One region of the Streptomyces sp. Z423-1 genome, then DNA from elsewhere that is predicted to be linked to it. Evidence: riboswitches for the same ligand, from Rfam matches in the RefSeq annotation. Region 1 holds a riboswitch; each other region holds the start of a gene.
The links. Region 1 has a riboswitch for cobalamin ahead of HJD23_RS13325 (ribonucleoside-diphosphate reductase subunit alpha). Riboswitches for the same ligand answer to the same signal wherever they lie in the genome.
Positions count from the first base shown of each region.

Region 2: it holds a riboswitch for cobalamin, as region 1 does, so the genes downstream of both, HJD23_RS33175 (cobalamin biosynthesis protein) here and HJD23_RS13325 (ribonucleoside-diphosphate reductase subunit alpha) in region 1, are expected to answer to the same signal.
Region 3: it holds a riboswitch for cobalamin, as region 1 does, so the genes downstream of both, HJD23_RS05965 ((2Fe-2S) ferredoxin domain-containing protein) here and HJD23_RS13325 (ribonucleoside-diphosphate reductase subunit alpha) in region 1, are expected to answer to the same signal.

Region 1 covers NZ_CP053109.1:2,973,202-2,978,652, reverse strand. The annotation lists gene HJD23_RS13330 (ribonucleotide-diphosphate reductase subunit beta) at 1-445, opposite strand, end outside; gene HJD23_RS13325 (ribonucleoside-diphosphate reductase subunit alpha) at 445-2,817, opposite strand; cobalamin riboswitch at 2,941-3,108, opposite strand; gene HJD23_RS13320 (GNAT family N-acetyltransferase) at 3,132-3,638, opposite strand; gene HJD23_RS13315 (sodium:solute symporter family protein) at 3,707-5,317, opposite strand; gene HJD23_RS13310 (DUF3311 domain-containing protein) at 5,314-5,451, opposite strand, start outside.
Region 2 covers NZ_CP053109.1:7,368,550-7,374,000, reverse strand. The annotation lists gene HJD23_RS33185 (inorganic phosphate transporter) at 176-1,420, shown strand; gene HJD23_RS33180 (hypothetical protein) at 1,452-1,673, shown strand; cobalamin riboswitch at 1,842-1,985, shown strand; gene HJD23_RS33175 (cobalamin biosynthesis protein) at 2,086-3,033, shown strand; gene HJD23_RS33170 (cobyric acid synthase) at 3,030-4,538, shown strand; gene cobN (cobaltochelatase subunit CobN) at 4,535-5,451, shown strand, end outside.
Region 3 covers NZ_CP053109.1:1,286,271-1,291,721, forward strand. The annotation lists gene HJD23_RS05955 (iron ABC transporter permease) at 1-425, opposite strand, end outside; gene HJD23_RS05960 (ABC transporter substrate-binding protein) at 500-1,453, opposite strand; gene HJD23_RS05965 ((2Fe-2S) ferredoxin domain-containing protein) at 1,547-1,951, opposite strand; cobalamin riboswitch at 2,010-2,137, opposite strand; gene HJD23_RS05970 (hypothetical protein) at 2,460-3,122, shown strand; gene HJD23_RS05975 (NCS1 family nucleobase:cation symporter-1) at 3,150-4,694, opposite strand; gene HJD23_RS05980 (TIGR03842 family LLM class F420-dependent oxidoreductase) at 4,839-5,451, opposite strand, start outside.

The DNA of each region.
Region 1 (5,451 bases):
TCCACTTGAAGCAGAACTCGGCCTTCTCGCGGATCGAGGGGATGTTCTCCACGGCCGCGAAGGCGGCGGCGCGGTCCTCCGGGTCGGGGAGATAGGTGTCGAGCAGCGTCAAGTAGAACTGGACGTGCACGGCCTCCTCGAAGAGCTGCCTGCTCAGGTACAGGCGCGCCTCGGGGGAGTTGATGTGCTTGTAGAGGGTCAGCACGAGGTTGTTCGCGACGATCGAGTCGCCGGTCGCGAAGAAGGCCACCAGACGGCCGATCAGGTGCCGTTCGGCGGGCGTGAGCTTCGCGAGGTCGGCGACGTCCGAGTGGAGGTCGACCTCCTCGACGGTCCAGGTGTTCTTGATGGCGTCCCGGTAGCGCTCGTAGAAGTCCGGGTAGCGCATCGGGCGGAGAGTCAGCTCGAAGCCGGGGTCGAGAAGGTTCTGGTTACGGGGGGACATTACTGGCAGGCCTCGCAGGACTCGGGGTTTTCCAGGGAGCAGGCGACCGCGTCTTCGGGCGCCGACTGCTGTACGGGGATGGTCTTTTCGGGCTGAGCCTGGGCCTGGGCTGCGCGGGCGATACGGGTCGCCGGGCGCGAGCGCAGGTAGTACGTCGTCTTCAGGCCCGACTTCCAGGCGTACGCGTACATCGAGGAGAGCTTGCCGATGGTCGGCGTCTCCATGAAGAGATTCAGCGACTGGGCCTGGTCGAGGAACGGGGTCCGGGCCGCCGCCATGTCGATGAGGCCGCGCTGCGGGATCTCCCACGCCGTGCGGTACAGCCGCCGTACGTCCTCGGGGATCCAGGCGAAGTCCTGCACCGAGCCGTTCGCCTCGCGCAGCGCCTCACGGGTGCGGGCGTCCCAGACGCCGAGGGCCTTCAGTTCCTGCACCAGGTAAGAGTTGACCTGGAGGAACTCGCCGGACAGGGTCTCGCGCTTGAAGAGGTTGGACACCTGCGGCTCGATGCACTCGTAGACACCGGCGATCGAGGCGATGGTCGCGGTGGGCGCGATGGCCAGCAGCAGGGAGTTGCGCATCCCGACGGCGGCGATCCGCTCGCGCAGCGCCGCCCAGCGCTCCGGCCAGGTCCGCTCGACGTCGAAGTGGTCCGGGTGCAGCACGCCCCGCGCGGTACGGGTCTTCTCCCACGCGGGCAGCGGCCCGTTGCGCTCGGCGAGGTCGGCGGAGGCCTCGTACGCGGCGAGCATGATGCGCTCGGCGATGCGGGTGGAGAGTTGGTGGGCCTCGGGCGAGTCGAAGGGCAGCCGCAGCTTGAAGAAGACGTCCTGCAGGCCCATCGCGCCGAGGCCGACGGGGCGCCAGCGGGCGTTGGAGCGGCCCGCCTGCTCGGTCGGGTAGAAGTTGATGTCGACCACGCGGTCGAGGAAGGTGACGGCGGTGCGGACGGTGGCGTCCAGCCGCTCCCAGTCGATGCTCTGAGTCGCCGTATCGACAAAGGCACCCAGGTTCACCGACCCCAGGTTGCAGACGGCCGTCTCCCCGTCGCTGGTGACCTCCAGGATCTCCGTGCAGAGGTTCGAGGAGTGGATGACCTGGCCCGGCTCGGCGGTCTGGTTGGCGGTGCGGTTGGCGGCGTCCTTGAAGGTCATCCAGCCGTTGCCGGTCTGCGCGAGGGTGCGCATCATCCGGCCGTACAGCTCGCGGGCGGGCAGGGTCTTCTTCGCCAGGCCCTGTTCCTCGGCCTTGCGGTACGCGGCGTCGAACTCCTCGCCCCACAGGTCGACCAGCTCGGGCACGTCCGACGGCGAGAACAGCGACCACGGCGCGTCCGCGTTCACCCGGCGCATGAACTCGTCCGGGATCCAGTGCGCGAGGTTGAGGTTGTGCGTACGGCGGGCGTCCTCGCCGGTGTTGTCCCGCAGCTCCAGGAACTCCTCGATGTCGGAGTGCCAGGTCTCCAGGTAGACCGCCGCCGCGCCCTTGCGCCGGCCGCCCTGGTTCACGGCGGCGACCGAGGCGTCCAGCGTCTTCAGGAACGGGACGATGCCGTTGGAGTGGCCGTTGGTGCCGCGGATCAGGGAGCCGCGGGAACGGATCCGGGAGTACGAAAGACCGATGCCGCCGGCGTGCTTGGAGAGGCGGGCGACCTGGTGGTAGCGGTCATAGAGGGAGTCCAGCTCGTCCTTGGGGGAGTCGAGGAGGTAGCAGGACGACATCTGGGGGTGCCGGGTGCCGGAGTTGAAGAGGGTGGGGGAGGAGGGGAGGTAGTCGAGGCGGCTCATGAGCCCGTAGAGCGCGGCGACTTCCTCGACGGACCTCACCGTGTCGTCTTCGGCGAGCCCTGCGGCGACGCGCAGCATGAAGTGCTGGGGCGTCTCGATGACCTTGCGGGTGATCGGGTGCCGGAGCAGATAGCGGCTGTACAGGGTGCGCAGGCCGAAGTAGCCGAAGCGGTCGTCGGCGTCCGGGTCGACAAGCGCGTCGAGCCGGGCGGCGTGCAGGCGTACGAACTCGGCGGTCCGGTCGGCGATGAGCCCCTCCCGATGCCCGACCGTGACGGACTCGGTGAAGGACGTCACGCCCTGGGAGGCGGCCTCGGCGGCGATGGAGACGGTCAGCAGCCGGGCGGCCAGCCGGGAGTAGGCGGGGTCCTCGGAGATGAGGCCGGCGGCGGCCTCCGTGGCCAGCTCGCGCAGCTCCGTCTCGTCCGCCCGGGCGGACCGGCCGCGCAACGCGGCAGCGGCCACCCGGCCGGGGTCGGCGTCGGGGAGGTCGGCGGTCAGCTCGGTCAGGGTCCGCAGCAGTGCGGTTCCGGGGCCGTCGGACTCCGGGGTCGCTGAGGCCGGTTCGGCTGGCGCGATGGTCACGGGGGGCTCTCCCTCGCTCGGCACGGGGGCCTTGCGGAGGACAGGGGGCAGCACACGAGCGCACGCGGCGTCGCGTCCACCGGCCCATTCCACGAGGCCCGGACGTCAGGGCACCCGGACCGGTTGGCCGGGCGCACTGTCGGCAGGTCCTCGGACTGACTCTCGTACCACGACATGCGGGCATACGTGTACGAGTACACCGTTGCGGGACAGTTCCGGATTCGCACCGGATTCCCCTGCGACGACAGCGAGCATGAGCATACATGTTGTGCCGGGTGCGGAAGGCACCCCCATATGTTGTGTCGCCGATGACTTCAGAGCGTCAACTCATAGGTGATGAGCGTGATGTCGTCGAGGTGGGGGACCGGGTTCCAGTCGCGGTCCGGTGTGCGGGTGAAGCCCAGGCGTTCGTAGATGCGGTGGGCTGCGTGCATGGTGCGCTGGGTCGACAGGACGATGCCCGTGCAGCCGTGTGTGGTGCGTGCCCGGTCGATGCAGGCGCGTACGAGGGTCTCGCCGATGCCTCGGCCGCGGGCCTCGTGGGCGACGGCGAGCATGCGGATCTCGGCCTCTCCGGGGCGCGCTATGTCGGCCATGGGGCCGCCGGACGGGACGAAGGTCACGCCGCCCAGGATCCGGTCGTTCTCCGCGGCCACCAGGACCTCGGCTGCGGCGGCCCGTTTGGCGACGTTTCTGAGTTCGCCGAGGTATGTGTCGCTCTCGCCGAAGTCGAGGAGGCCGTCCTGGAGGTAGGCCTGGGCTGTGATGTCGCCGAGGGTCTCGTATTCGGTGGGGTCCGCGGGGCGGATGGCTATGTCCATGGAGGTGAGTGTGTACGACAGCGGGCCGCCGTGGTGCTTGGTGCCGGCGGCCCGCTGCGGGTTGTTTCTCAGTGGCTCGACCCCGCGGTCGCCGGGGGGAGTTCCACCTTGACGCCCGGGTCGCCCGCGTCCGCCGTGTAGTCCTCGGGGCTCGTCTCATCCGTACCCTCGGGGGCCTTCGCCGCCCTCAGGACGAAGGTGAGGACCACCGTCACCACCAGGTTGAGGACGAACGCCGTGAGGCCGATGTAGCCGATCTCGCCGATGCCGGGGATCTCCGCCGAGGAGCCGCCGAAGTGCTTCTGCGTCGGCGAGGCGACGCCGTACGCCGCGACCGTGCCGTAGATCATTCCGACCGCCCAGCCGGCCAGCAGCGCCCAGCGGTGGAACCAGCGGGTGAACAGACCGCCGACCAGGGCGGGCATGGTCTGGAGGATCCAGATGCCGCCGAGCAGCTGGAAGTTGATCGCGACCGTCTTGTCCATGCCGAGGACGAAGACCAGCGCGCCGACCTTCACCAGCAGGGACACCAGCTTGGAGACCTTGGTCTCCTGAGCGGGCGTGGCGTCCGGCTTGATGAAGTCCTTGTAGATGTTGCGGGTGAAGAGGTTCGCCGCCGCGATCGACATGATGGCCGCCGGGACCAGCGCGCCGATGCCGATCGCCGCGAACGCCACGCCCGCGAACCAGGCCGGGAACATGTTCTCGAACAGCTGCGGGATCGCCAGCTGGCCGTTCTCCACCTTGATACCGGCCGCGATCGCCATGAAGCCGAGCAGGCCGAGCATGCCCAGCATCAGCGAGTACAGCGGCAGGATCGTGGAGTTGCGGCGGATCACGTCCCGGCTGCGACTGGACAGCACCGCCGTCACGCTGTGCGGGTACATGAACAGCGCGAGGGCCGAGCCCAGCGCCAGCGTGGCGTACGTCCACTGCGAGGCCGCGTTCGGTACGAGTGCGCCGGCACCCGCCGCCGTGTACTTCTCGCTCGCCGCGCTGAAGATGTCGTCGAAGCCGCCCAGCTTGATCGGGATGTAGATGATCGCGACGGCGATGACGATGTAGATCAGCGTGTCCTTCACGAACGCGATCAGGGCCGGCGCCCGCAGACCCGACGAGTACGTGTACGCGGCCAGCACGCCGAAGGCGATCAGCAGCGGCAGGTCCTTGATGAACCAGTTGGTGTCCTCACCGCCGCCGATGCCCATCACGTCCAGCACGGCCTGGATGCCGACCAGTTGGAGGGCGATGTACGGCATCGTGGCGAGGATGCCGGTGACCGCCACCGCGAGGGAGAGGCCCTTCGAGTCGAAGCGGCCGCGGACGAAGTCCGAGGTGGTGACGTATCCGTGCTTGTGGGAGACCGACCACAGACGCGGCAGGAAGATGAACATCAGCGGGTAGATGAGGATCGTGTACGGCACCGCGAAGAAGCCCGCCGCGCCCGCCGCGTAGATCGCCGCCGGTACGGCGACGAAGGTGTACGCCGTGTAGAGGTCGCCGCCCAGCAGGAACCAGGTGATCCAGGTGCCGAACGACCGGCCGCCCAGGCCCCATTCGTCGAGGCTGTGCTCGTTCTCGGCCTTGCGCCAGCGCGCGGCGAGGAAGCCCATCACCGTGACGGCGACGAAGAAGAGGATGAAGACGGCGAGTGCGACGCCGTTCACGCCGTCGTTCATGCTCCCGCACCCCCCTGCGCCTTACGGGCGCGCTGGTCGCGCTGCCACAGCCGGTACGCGATCATGGTGAGCGCGGTGGAGATCACGACCCAGGCCATCTGGTACCAGTAGAAGAACGGGATGCCGATGAACAC
Region 2 (5,451 bases), 4.4 Mb from region 1:
AGGGCGCCTAGCCGTGCGGGGCGGGGGCCCGGCGGTGGGGCACAGGGGCCGTCGATTCCGGGGGGTACGGCGGCCCTCGCCTAAGGACACTCGGAAGCCCCCCTCAGTTCACCTTTCGTTCACCTAGGTTACCTACGGTCGTCCAGCCAATGACCTCGAACGATTGCCTGGGTAAATGGAAGGCATCTCGCTGATCCTCGCGATTGTGGTGGTAACCGCACTCGCGTTCGATTTTACGAACGGTTTCCACGACACCGCGAACGCGATGGCCACCACCATCTCGACAGGTGCCCTCCGACCCAAGGTCGCGGTGGCCATGTCCGCCGTCCTCAACCTGGTCGGCGCCTTCCTGTCCGTGGAGGTCGCGAACACGATTTCCAAGGGCCTGGTGGACGAGAGCGGCATCCGTCCCGAGGTCATCTTCGCCGCCCTGGTCGGCGCGATCCTGTGGAACCTGCTGACCTGGCTGGTCGGCCTGCCGTCCTCCTCCTCGCACGCCCTGATGGGCGGCCTGATCGGCGCCACCGTCGCCTCGGCCGGTGTCGGCGCGGTGCACGGCGACGTGCTCGTCACCAAGGTGCTGATCCCGGCGATCGCGGCCCCGCTGGTCGCGGGCGTCGCGGCGATGCTCGGTGCCCGGCTGACGTACCGGCTGGGCAAGAAGGCCGAAGACACCCAGGCCGCCGCCAAGGGCTACCGCGCCGGCCAGATCGCCTCCGCGGGCCTGGTCTCCCTGGCCCACGGCACCAACGACGCGCAGAAGACCATGGGCATCATCACCCTCGCCCTGGTCGCCGGCGGCACCCTCGCCCCCGACTCCGACCCGCCCATGTGGGTCATCCTCTCCGCGGGCCTGGCCATCGCGCTCGGCACCTACCTCGGCGGCTGGCGCATCATCCGCACCATGGGCAAGGGCCTGACCGACCTGCAGCCGCAGCAGGGGTTCGCCGCGCAGACCAGCGCCGCGACCGTCATCCTGGCCTCCTCCCACCTCGGCTTCTCCCTCTCCACCACGCACTCGGTCTCCGGCGCGGTGATGGGCGCGGGCCTGGGCCGCAAGGGCGGCGTGGTCCGCTGGTCCACCGCCACCCGGATGTTCGTCGCCTGGGGTCTGACGCTCCCGGCCGCCGCGCTGGTCGGCGCGATCGCCGAGTGGGTGACCGGCTTCGGCTCCTGGGGCACCGCCGTCGTGGCCGTCTTCCTGGTCGGCTCCAGCGCCGCGATCTGGAAGATCTCCCGCCGCGAGGTCGTGAACCACACGAACGTCAACGACACGGACGAGGAACCGGCCGGCGTGGTGACGGCGGCGATGGCCGCGGTCACGCCGCCTCCGACCGGCGCGCCGGTGGACGACCTCGCCACCACGATCCCCGCACAGAAGACGGCCGCGGAGCCGACGCCCTCTCAGGCCACCGTCTGAGCACCCGGTTACTGAAGGAAAGCAGCAGCAGATGAAGATCGACTGGGCGGCCCTCGGCTCCGTCTTCGGCGTCAGCCTCGTGGTCACGGTGGCCCTGGTGGGCCTGTTCACCCTCGGCATCACCGGCCTGTCGCGGCGCGAACGCGCGGCGCGGCAGGGCGAGTCGGCGGCGCTGGCGGTGACCGGCGCGTACGCCGCGTTCGCGGCCTGCGTGGCGGCTGTGGGATACGGGATCTATCTGATCGTGGCCTGACGGCCGTCGGCGATCCGCGCCCTGCACGGTGCCCCCAACAGGGGGCACGGGCAGGGCGCTTCGGCGTGCGCCGACGAAGGAGTAGCGCACGTACGCGAGTACCAGTGCCGCATGTGTCGTGTGGGCCTCAGCACACTTGCCCCGCCGCAGGTCAACGGCAAGTTGACGGCTGTTCCGGCCCCGTGGTGGACTGCCGGAGCCATGTACGGCGGCAGGAGAGGAAGCCGGTGCGAATCCGGCGCGGTCCCGCCACTGTGACCGGGGAAGGAACTCCCCGGGAGCCAGGAACTCTCACCGCCGGTCTCGTCGAACCAGGGCGTGGACACCCTGAGTGAGGACATAACGCGATGCTCGGCTGCCCAGTGAGGTCCAGAACCAGGTCTCTGCCCGACCGCACGGCCGGCTGAGCCCCATGCGTGCCGATCGCGTTTTCGCGTACGGCGCCGCCGCCGGCCTCCTCGGCGACCTGATCCTCGGCGATCCGCGCCGTGGGCACCCGGTCGCCGCGTTCGGGCGGGCCGCCGCCGCCGTGGAACGGGTGTTGTGGCGCGACCACCGCGCGTGGGGTGCGGCGCACACCGCCGTGTGCGCCGGTGGCGCCGTCGCGCTCGGTGTCCTCGCCCGCAGGGTCGTACGGTCCTCCCCCGCCGCCTCCGTCGCCCTCACCGGACTCGCCACCTGGGCCGTCGTCGGGGGGACTTCGCTGGCCCGGGAGGCGCGGGCCGTCGGGCGTGCCCTGGAGGCGGGGGACGTCGAGGGGGCGCGGGCTCGGCTGCCGCATCTGTGCGGGCGGGATCCGCAGGCCCTGGACGCCGACGGGATCGCCCGGGCCGTGGTCGAGTCGGTGGCCGAGAACACCTCCGACGCGGTGGTGGGAGCGCTGGTGTGGGGGGCCGTCGGCGGGGTGCCCGGGCTGGTCGGCTTCCGGGCCGTCAACACGCTGGACGCCATGATCGGGCACAAGTCGCCCAGGTACCGGCGGTACGGGTGGGCCTCCGCCCGGCTCGACGACCTCGCCGGGTGGCCGGGGGCCCGGCTGACCGCCGTGCTGGCCGCCCTCGCCGGACCGGATCCGCGCGCGGCCGTACGGGCCTGGCGCGAGGACGCGGACAAGCATCCCAGCCCCAACGCCGGGCCCGTGGAGGCGTCGTTCGCGGGGGCGCTGGGGGTACGGCTGGGCGGGACCCTCTCGTACGGAGGGCGGATCGAGCACCGGCCTGTGCTCAACGGCCGAGGACGCGCGGTCGGGGTCGGCGACATCGAGCGGGCGGTACGGCTCTCCCGGCGCGTCGGCTGGCTCGCGCTCGGCGTGTGCGCGGGCGCGGGCGCGCGGATGCTGAAGAAGGGGCGTACGTCATGAGCGGGGGACTGCTGGTCGCCGGTACCACCTCCGACGCCGGTAAGAGCGTCGTCACCGCCGGGATCTGCCGCTGGCTGGTGCGGCAGGGCGTCAAGGTCGCGCCCTTCAAGGCGCAGAACATGTCGCTCAATTCGTTCGTCACCCGCGAGGGTGCCGAGATCGGACGGGCGCAGGCCATGCAGGCACAGGCGTGCCGCGTGGAGCCGACCGCGCTGATGAATCCCGTGCTGCTCAAGCCGGGTGGCGAGCAGAGCAGCCAGGTGGTGCTGCTGGGCAAGCCCGTCGGGGAGATGAGTGCGCGCGGGTATCACGGGGGGCGGCAGCAGCGGCTCCTCGGAACCGTGCTCGACTGTCTTGCCGAACTGCGGGGCACGTATGACGCGGTGATCTGTGAGGGGGCCGGCAGCCCGGCCGAGATCAATCTGCGCCGGACCGACATCGTGAACATGGGGATCGCCCGGGGCGCCCGGCTCCCCGTGCTCGTCGTCGGCGACATCGACCGCGGCGGGGTCTTCGCGTCCTTCTACGGGACCGTGGCGCTGCTGTCGCCCGAAGACCAGGAGTTCGTCGCCGGGTTCCTCGTCAACAAGTTCCGAGGGGATGTCTCCCTGCTGGAGCCGGGGCTGGACATGCTCCATTCGCTCACCGGGCGGCGGACATACGGGGTGCTGCCGTACCGGCACGGGCTCGGGATCGACGAGGAGGACGGGCTCCGGGTCTCCCTGCGCGGGACCGTGCGGGAGTCCGTCGTCGCGCCGCCCGTCGGCGAGGACGTGCTGCGCGTCGCCGTGTGTGCCGTACCGCTGATGTCCAACTTCACGGACGTGGACGCCCTCGCCGCCGAACCCGGTGTCGTGGTGCGGTTCGTGGACCGGCCGGAGGAGCTGGCCGACGCGGATCTCGTGGTGATACCGGGGACGCGCGGGACCGTACGGGCGCTGGAGTGGCTGCGCGAGCGGGGCCTCGCGGCGGCCATCGCCCGCAGGGCCGCCGAGCGCAGGCCCGTGCTCGGGATCTGCGGCGGCTTCCAGATCCTCGGCGAGCACATCGAGGACGACGTGGAGAGCCGGCGCGGGCAGGTCGACGGCCTCGGGGTCCTGCCCGTCCGGGTGCGGTTCGCCCGGGAGAAGACCCTCACCCGACCCGTCGGCGAGGCTCTCGGCGAGCCCGTCGAGGGGTACGAGATCCATCACGGCGTCGCCGACGTCACGGGCGGCGAAGCCTTCCTCGACGGCTGCCGGGTCGGGCAGACCTGGGGCACGCACTGGCACGGCTCGCTGGAGTCGGACGGTTTCCGGCGGGCCTTCCTGCGCGAGGTGGCGGCCGCCGCGGGCCGCCGCTTCGTGCCGGCGCCCGGCACCTCCTTCGCCGCGCTCCGCGAGGAGCAGCTCGACCGGCTCGGCGACCTGATCGAACAGCACGCGGACACGGACGCGCTGTGGCGGCTCATCGAGTCCGGCGCGCCGCAAGGACTGCCCTTCATTCCACCGGGAGCGCCCGCATGAGCACTGTGTTGTTGTTGTCGACCGCCGACACCGATCTGCTGGCGGCCCGTGCCTCCGGCGCCCCCTACCGGATCGGCAACCCGACCCGCGTCGACGTCGGCAGCGAGCTGCCCGCGCTGATCGAGGGCGCGGACCTCGCCGTCGTACGACTGCTGGGCGGCAAGCGGGCCTGGGAGGACGGGCTGGCGAGGCTCAAGTCCTCGGGGATTCCGACCGTGTTGCTCGGCGGCGAGGCCGTGCCGGACGCCGAGCTGATGGCGGAGTCGTCCGTGCCCGCCGGTGTCGTGGCGGAGGCGCTGCGCTATCTCGTCGAGGGCGGGCCCGCCAACCTCACCGAGCTGGCGCGGTTCCTGTCGGACACCGTGCTGCTGACGGGTGAGGGGTTCGTCGAGCCGCAGAAGATGCCGGAGTACGGGGTCCATGGCTCCCGTCCGCTCGAAGAGGGCCGTCCGACCGTCGGCGTGCTCTTCTACCGGGCCCATGAGCTCAGCGGCAACACCGCCTTCGTCGACACCCTGTGCGACGCCATCGAGGCACGGGGCGCCAACGCCCTGCCCGTGTACTGCGGTTCGCTGCGGGGCGCGGACGCCGGGCTGTACGACATCCTCGCGCGGGCCGACGCCCTGGTCGCCACCGTCCTCGCAGCGGGCGGCACGCACGCCTCGCAGGCCTCGGCGGGCGGAGATGAAGAGGCCTGGGACATCGGGCAGCTCGCCGAGCTCGACGTCCCGGTGCTGCAAGGCCTGTGCCTCACCTCCTCGCGGGCCGCCTGGGACGAGTCGGACGCCGCCCTCTCCCCCATGGACGCGGCGATGCAGGTCGCGATCCCGGAGTTCGACGGGCGGCTGATCACCGTGCCGTTCTCGTTCAAGGAGCAGGGACCGGACGACGTACCGGTGTACGTCGCCGACCC
Region 3 (5,451 bases), 1.7 Mb from region 1:
AGGGCCGCCAGAGCGCCGCAGAACGCCGCGAGCGGCAGCGAGAAGGCCCCGAACAGCGTCACGTTGAAGACGAGGACCAGCACCGCGCCGACGCTCGCGCCCGACGACACTCCCAGCAGCATCGGATCGGCGAGCGGGTTGCGGACCAGGGCCTGCAACGCCATCCCCGCCACCGACAGTCCGGCTCCCACCACCGCGCACAACAGCACCCGGGGCAGCCGGACGTCGGTGACGATCGTCTCCCGCACCGGGGGCCACGTCGCTTCGGCCAGGGCGGGGTGCAGGTGGTGGAGCAGGATGCCCCACACCTCCCCGGCGGGGATCGTGACCGAACCGGCCGCGATCCCGACCGTCGCCGCCACCGCCACCAGGGCGGCGAGCCCGGCCAGCACCAGGGCGTAGGGGAGTCTGCGGCGGCCGGTCACGGCCTGCGCGGCCCCTGCTCCGGGGGAGTCGCTCTTGCCGACCGCCTCGGCGGCGGCCGGCTCGGTCACGCCGGTCACCGGAAGCGGTCCGGGTGGAGCTGACGGGCCAGCGACGCAACGGCCGCGGGCACCCGTACGCCCACGACGGTGGAGGACAGCGGCAGCACCGCGAACCGCTGGTTCTTGATGGCGGGCACGTCCTTCAGCGCCGGGTTCGCGAGCAGGAACTCCTTCTTCTGTGCCACGGTCCGGTCGCCGTAGTCGTAGATGACGATGACCTCGGGCGCCCGCTCCGCCACCTGCTCGAACGACACGTCACCGAACGGTTTGTCGAGGTCGGCGAAGAGGTTGACCCCTCCGGCCCGCTCGATCATGTCGTTGCCGATGCCCGCGCCACCCGCGGTGAAGGCGGTCTTGTCGCCGCTGTCGTAGACGAACAGCTTCACCGGCTCGACGCCGTCGAGTTTCCTGTCCACCTCGTCCAGGGTGGCGTGCAGCCGCTCGATCTGCCGCTCGGCCCGCTCCGGGACGCCGAAGACCTCGGCGACCTCGCGGATCTCCCGGTCCATCAGGGTCATCGTGACCGGCCCGGACGGGCACTCCTCGATGTTGAGGCGGGTGTTGATGCCGGCCTTGGTGAAGGCGTCACGGGAGCGGCCCTCCTTCTCGTCGAAGGTGGAGGCCCAGCCGCCGTAGACGAAGTCGGGCTCGGCGGCCAGCAGCGTCTCGTACGACGGGTACTCCTTCGACAGCACCTCGACCTTGTCGTAGGCGGCCCGGTACTCGGGGAGGATCTCGTCGTCGAGGTAGCCCGTGCCGACCATCGACTTCTCCAGGCCGAGCGCCAGCATCACCTCGGTCGCGTGCTGGTTCAGTGACACCGCGCGCTGCGGCGGGCGCTGAAACGTCGTCATCACCCCGCAGTTGGACACGGTGACCGGGAAGCCCTTCGCGGCCGGGCCCTCGGCGCCACCGCCGTTGTCCTGGGCGCTCCCGCCACAACCGGAGATCAGCAGAGCTGTGGCCATGGCCAGCAGGGGGGGGACAGCGGTCGTCTGCCCGTCATGGGAAGGTTCCTCTCGTACGGGTGTTACGGACGGTCGGCGCGCAGGCTGCCGGTCTCAGGAGACCGCGCGGCGCCGAGGCGGGGTAAAGGCGTAGAGGTCGAGGATCTCGGGCCGGGGAGCGATGCCGGGGCCGCCCGCGCTCACCCAGGCGGCGATGTCCTCGGTGGCGGCCGGGTCGTTGACCAGGCCCAGCCAGACCGGCCGCGCCCCGGCGGCCCGTCCGGCGGCGGAGGGCTGCACGACGATCACGTTGGCCTGATCGCACACGTCCAGACAGGCGGAGACGCGTACGGGAGCGGTCTCACGCAGGCGCGCGGTCTGCGCCGTGTGATCCACCCCGGTCACCTTGGGACTGCCGCAGCAGCAGTCCCGGCACACGACGACCCGGCACGGCACCGGATCGACCGACCCTCTGCCCACCGGGCTCTCGTACGCCCCCTCGGCCGGCCTCACGGGCATGCCGAACCACCCTCCTCCGGGGAAATCCGCCCCGGGTTCGTCGAGGAGGCGACCGCGTGAGTCTCCTGGCTCTCGGGTCGAAGCTCGTCCCGGCCTTCCCACCCGCCTTCGGGCAGTGGCCTGTTCGGGATCCGCTCGCCGATCACAGTGGCGGGACCGCGCCGGATTCACACCGGCTTCCTCGTTCCGCCGTCGCCTTGTCGCCGAGCATCATCGCATCTGCGACACGGCGCGTCATCAGGGCGCCACGGGCGAGGGCGTCGACCTCATCACCGATCTGCCTTCCGCTGCCGAGCTCGTCACCACGCCGGCTGCCCCAGCCGAGGATGCACCGCCCCTGCCGCGCCCGCGCGGACATAACGGGACACACAACGCACCGACCGTCAGGCTCAGTTACCGCTCAAGTACGGAGCGAGTTGGCACTTCCGCCCCACAGGGAGTCGTGTGACACTGGCGTCCCGTCCGCAGTGCGGACCCCCTCCGCACCATCCCCCACGAGAAGTGCGCCGTGCGTTCCCTACCTCTGCCGCTCGCTCTCACCGCGCGCCTGACCCCGGTCGCCGTGCTCGCCTGCGCGGGCTGGGCGCTCACCTCCGGCCCGGAGTCCGCCGCGCCCGCCGCCCAGGACAAGGCGGCGGACAGGACCGGGACCCAGTCCGCCTCGGCACCGTCCTCGACGGCCGTGCCGAAGACGTACACCAAGGCCCCGGCGCCGTGCGGCAGCCTCGCCAAGAAGACGATCACGTCGCTGGTACCGGGCGCCAAGACGGCCGGGAAGGAGATCGCCTCGACGGACAGTTCGGTGCGCCGCACCTGCTCCTGGAACGCCCTCAAGGGCTACGACTACCGCTGGCTCGACGTCTCCTTCGAGATCCGCGACTCGGACGACGATGCGCAGAAGCAGTACCAGCAGCGCGTCGAGGAGAAGAGCGGCGGTGGCGTCGTCCCCGGCGTGGGGGACGCGGCCTACTCCGTCGTGAACCTCACCACCGAGGACGACCAGAAGACCCGCGAGGGCGTGGTGATCGCGCGCGCCTCCAACGCGCTGGTGGTCGTGACGTACAACGGCTCCGACTTCGAGTCGAAGGGTGCGCCCAGCTCCGACGAGATCAACAAGGGTGCGATCAAGGCGGCCAAGGAGGCGGTGGCGGCGCTGGAGGGCGGTCAGTAGGCCGACCGCCCTCCGACGGGCGACCTGTCAGGACGCGGTGCGCTCACGCGGCAGCATCAGCGCCACGTACAGCAGCAGTGAGGCCGCCAGGCCCACCGCCCAGCCGTAGTCGGCGAGCGGTTTCAGGAACGGGATCACGCCGTCCGCCGGGAAGGGGCCGGACTTCACTCCGTCCGCGTTCACCGAGGAGTACGACCCGCCGACGGCCAGCACACCGCCGACCACGAACGCCACCAGGGCCCGCCAGTTCCAGCCGGAGGTGTACCAGTAGCGCCCGCCCGGCGTGTACAGATCCGCCAGATGCAGGACCGTACGCCGGACGATCCAGTAGTCGGCGATCAGGATGCCCGCGACCGTGCCGAGCAGGCCGCCGACCACGCCGAGCCAGGTGAAGATGTAGAACTCGGGCGTCGAGATCAGTTTCCACGGGAAGATCAGGACGCCGATGACGCCCGTGATCAGCGCGCCGGTACGGAAGTTGATGAACTTCGGCGCCAGGTTGGCCAGGTCGTACGCCGGGGACACCACGTTGGCCGCGATGTTCACGGAGATGGTGGCGACCAGCACGGTGATGAGCGCGAAGAGCAGGCCGAAGACGTTGTCCGCCTTGGCGGCGAGGACGACCGGGTCCCAGATCGCCTCGCCGTAGACCACCTCGGAGCCGGAGGTGACCAGCACGGCGAGGATCGCGAACAGGGTCATCGTCGTGGGCAGGCCCAGTGACTGACCCCACGTCTGGGCGCGCTGGCTGGCGCCGAAGCGGGTGAAGTCGGGGATGTTGAGCGAGAGGGTCGCCCAGAAGCCGATCATGCCCATGAGGGACGGGAAGAAGACCGGCCAGAAGTCCGCGCCCCAGCCGAGTTGCGAGGGCTGCGACAGCAACTCGCCGAAACCGTTTGCCTCCACCGCGATCCAGATCAGCAGCACGAAGGCGCCGACGATCACGAAGGGCGCGGCCCAGTTCTCGAAGTGCCGCAGGAAGTCCATGCCGCGGTAGATGATGGCGATCTGCACGGCCCAGAACAGGATGAAGCACAGCCACAACGGCCAGGGGTTGCCGGCGATCTGCCCGGCCTTCTCCCACTCACCGCCGGTGAGCTTGGAGCCGAGGACGAAGATGCCGCTGCCGCCGATCCAGGTCTGGATGCCGAACCAGCCGCACGCCACCGCCGCCCGGATCAGCGCCGGGACGTTGGCGCCGCGCAGCCCGAAGGAGGCGCGGGCGAGCACCGGGAAGGGGATGCCGTACTTGGGGCCGGCGTGGCCGGTGGCCAGCATCGGCAGTAGCACGATGACGTTGGCCAGCGCGATGGTGAAGACCGCCTGCTTCCAGTCCATGCCGAGCGCCACCAGGCCGGAGGCCAGGGTCCAGCTGGGGATGCAGTGCGCCATGGAGATCCACAGCGCCGCGAAGTTGTAGGTCGTCCACTTGCGCTCGGCGACCGGGACGGGACGCAGGTCCTCGTTGGCGAACGGACTGTCGGTGGGGAAGGCCTCGGGGGCGAGTTCTATCCGGCCGTCGGTGTCGGCGGTCCGGGCGGCGGGCGACCCCGTGGGGACTGTTTCGGTCATGGGCAGGCCAATCGACAAGGTGGGACGGGAGAGGCCGTGCGGGGCTGGCCTTGGGCCCCTCTCCGGGGGAGCGGAGAGGGGGGACAAGGTGTGGGGGGGGTCGGGGTGGAGCGTGGGTCAGGCGTTGACCCCGGGGGTGGTGGATCAGGCGTTGACCGCCGGGATGACCTGTGCGCCGTACGCGTCGATCACCGCTTCCTGCGCGTCGTGCATGTCGTACACCGCGAACTGGTCGACGCCCAGCTCACGCAGCGCGTTGAGTTTCTCGATGTGCCTCTCGACCGGCCCGATGAGGCAGAACCGGTCGACGATCTCGTCCGGCACGAACCGGGTGTCGGGGTTTCCGCTGCGCCCGTGGTGGGAGTAGTCGTAGCCCTCACGGGCCTTGATGTAGTCGGTGAGTTCGTCGGGTACGGCCGCCGAGTGCTCGCCGTACTTGGCGACCAGGTCGGCGACATGGTTGCCCACCATCCCGCCGAACCAGCGGCACTGCTCCCGCGCGTGCGCCAGGGCTTCGGGCGAGTCGTCCTCGGTGACGTAGGCGGGGGCGGCCACGCAGATGGTCACCTCGGCAGGGTCGCGCCCGGCGGCGACGGCCGCGTCCTTGACCGCCTTGACCATGTACTCGGTCAGATACAGGTCGGCGAGCTGGAGGATGAACCCGTCCGCCTCCTCGCCGGTCATCTTCAGCGCCTTGGGCCCGTACGCCGCCATCCATACGGGCAGTTGGGCGCCCGGCTTGATCCACGGGAACCTG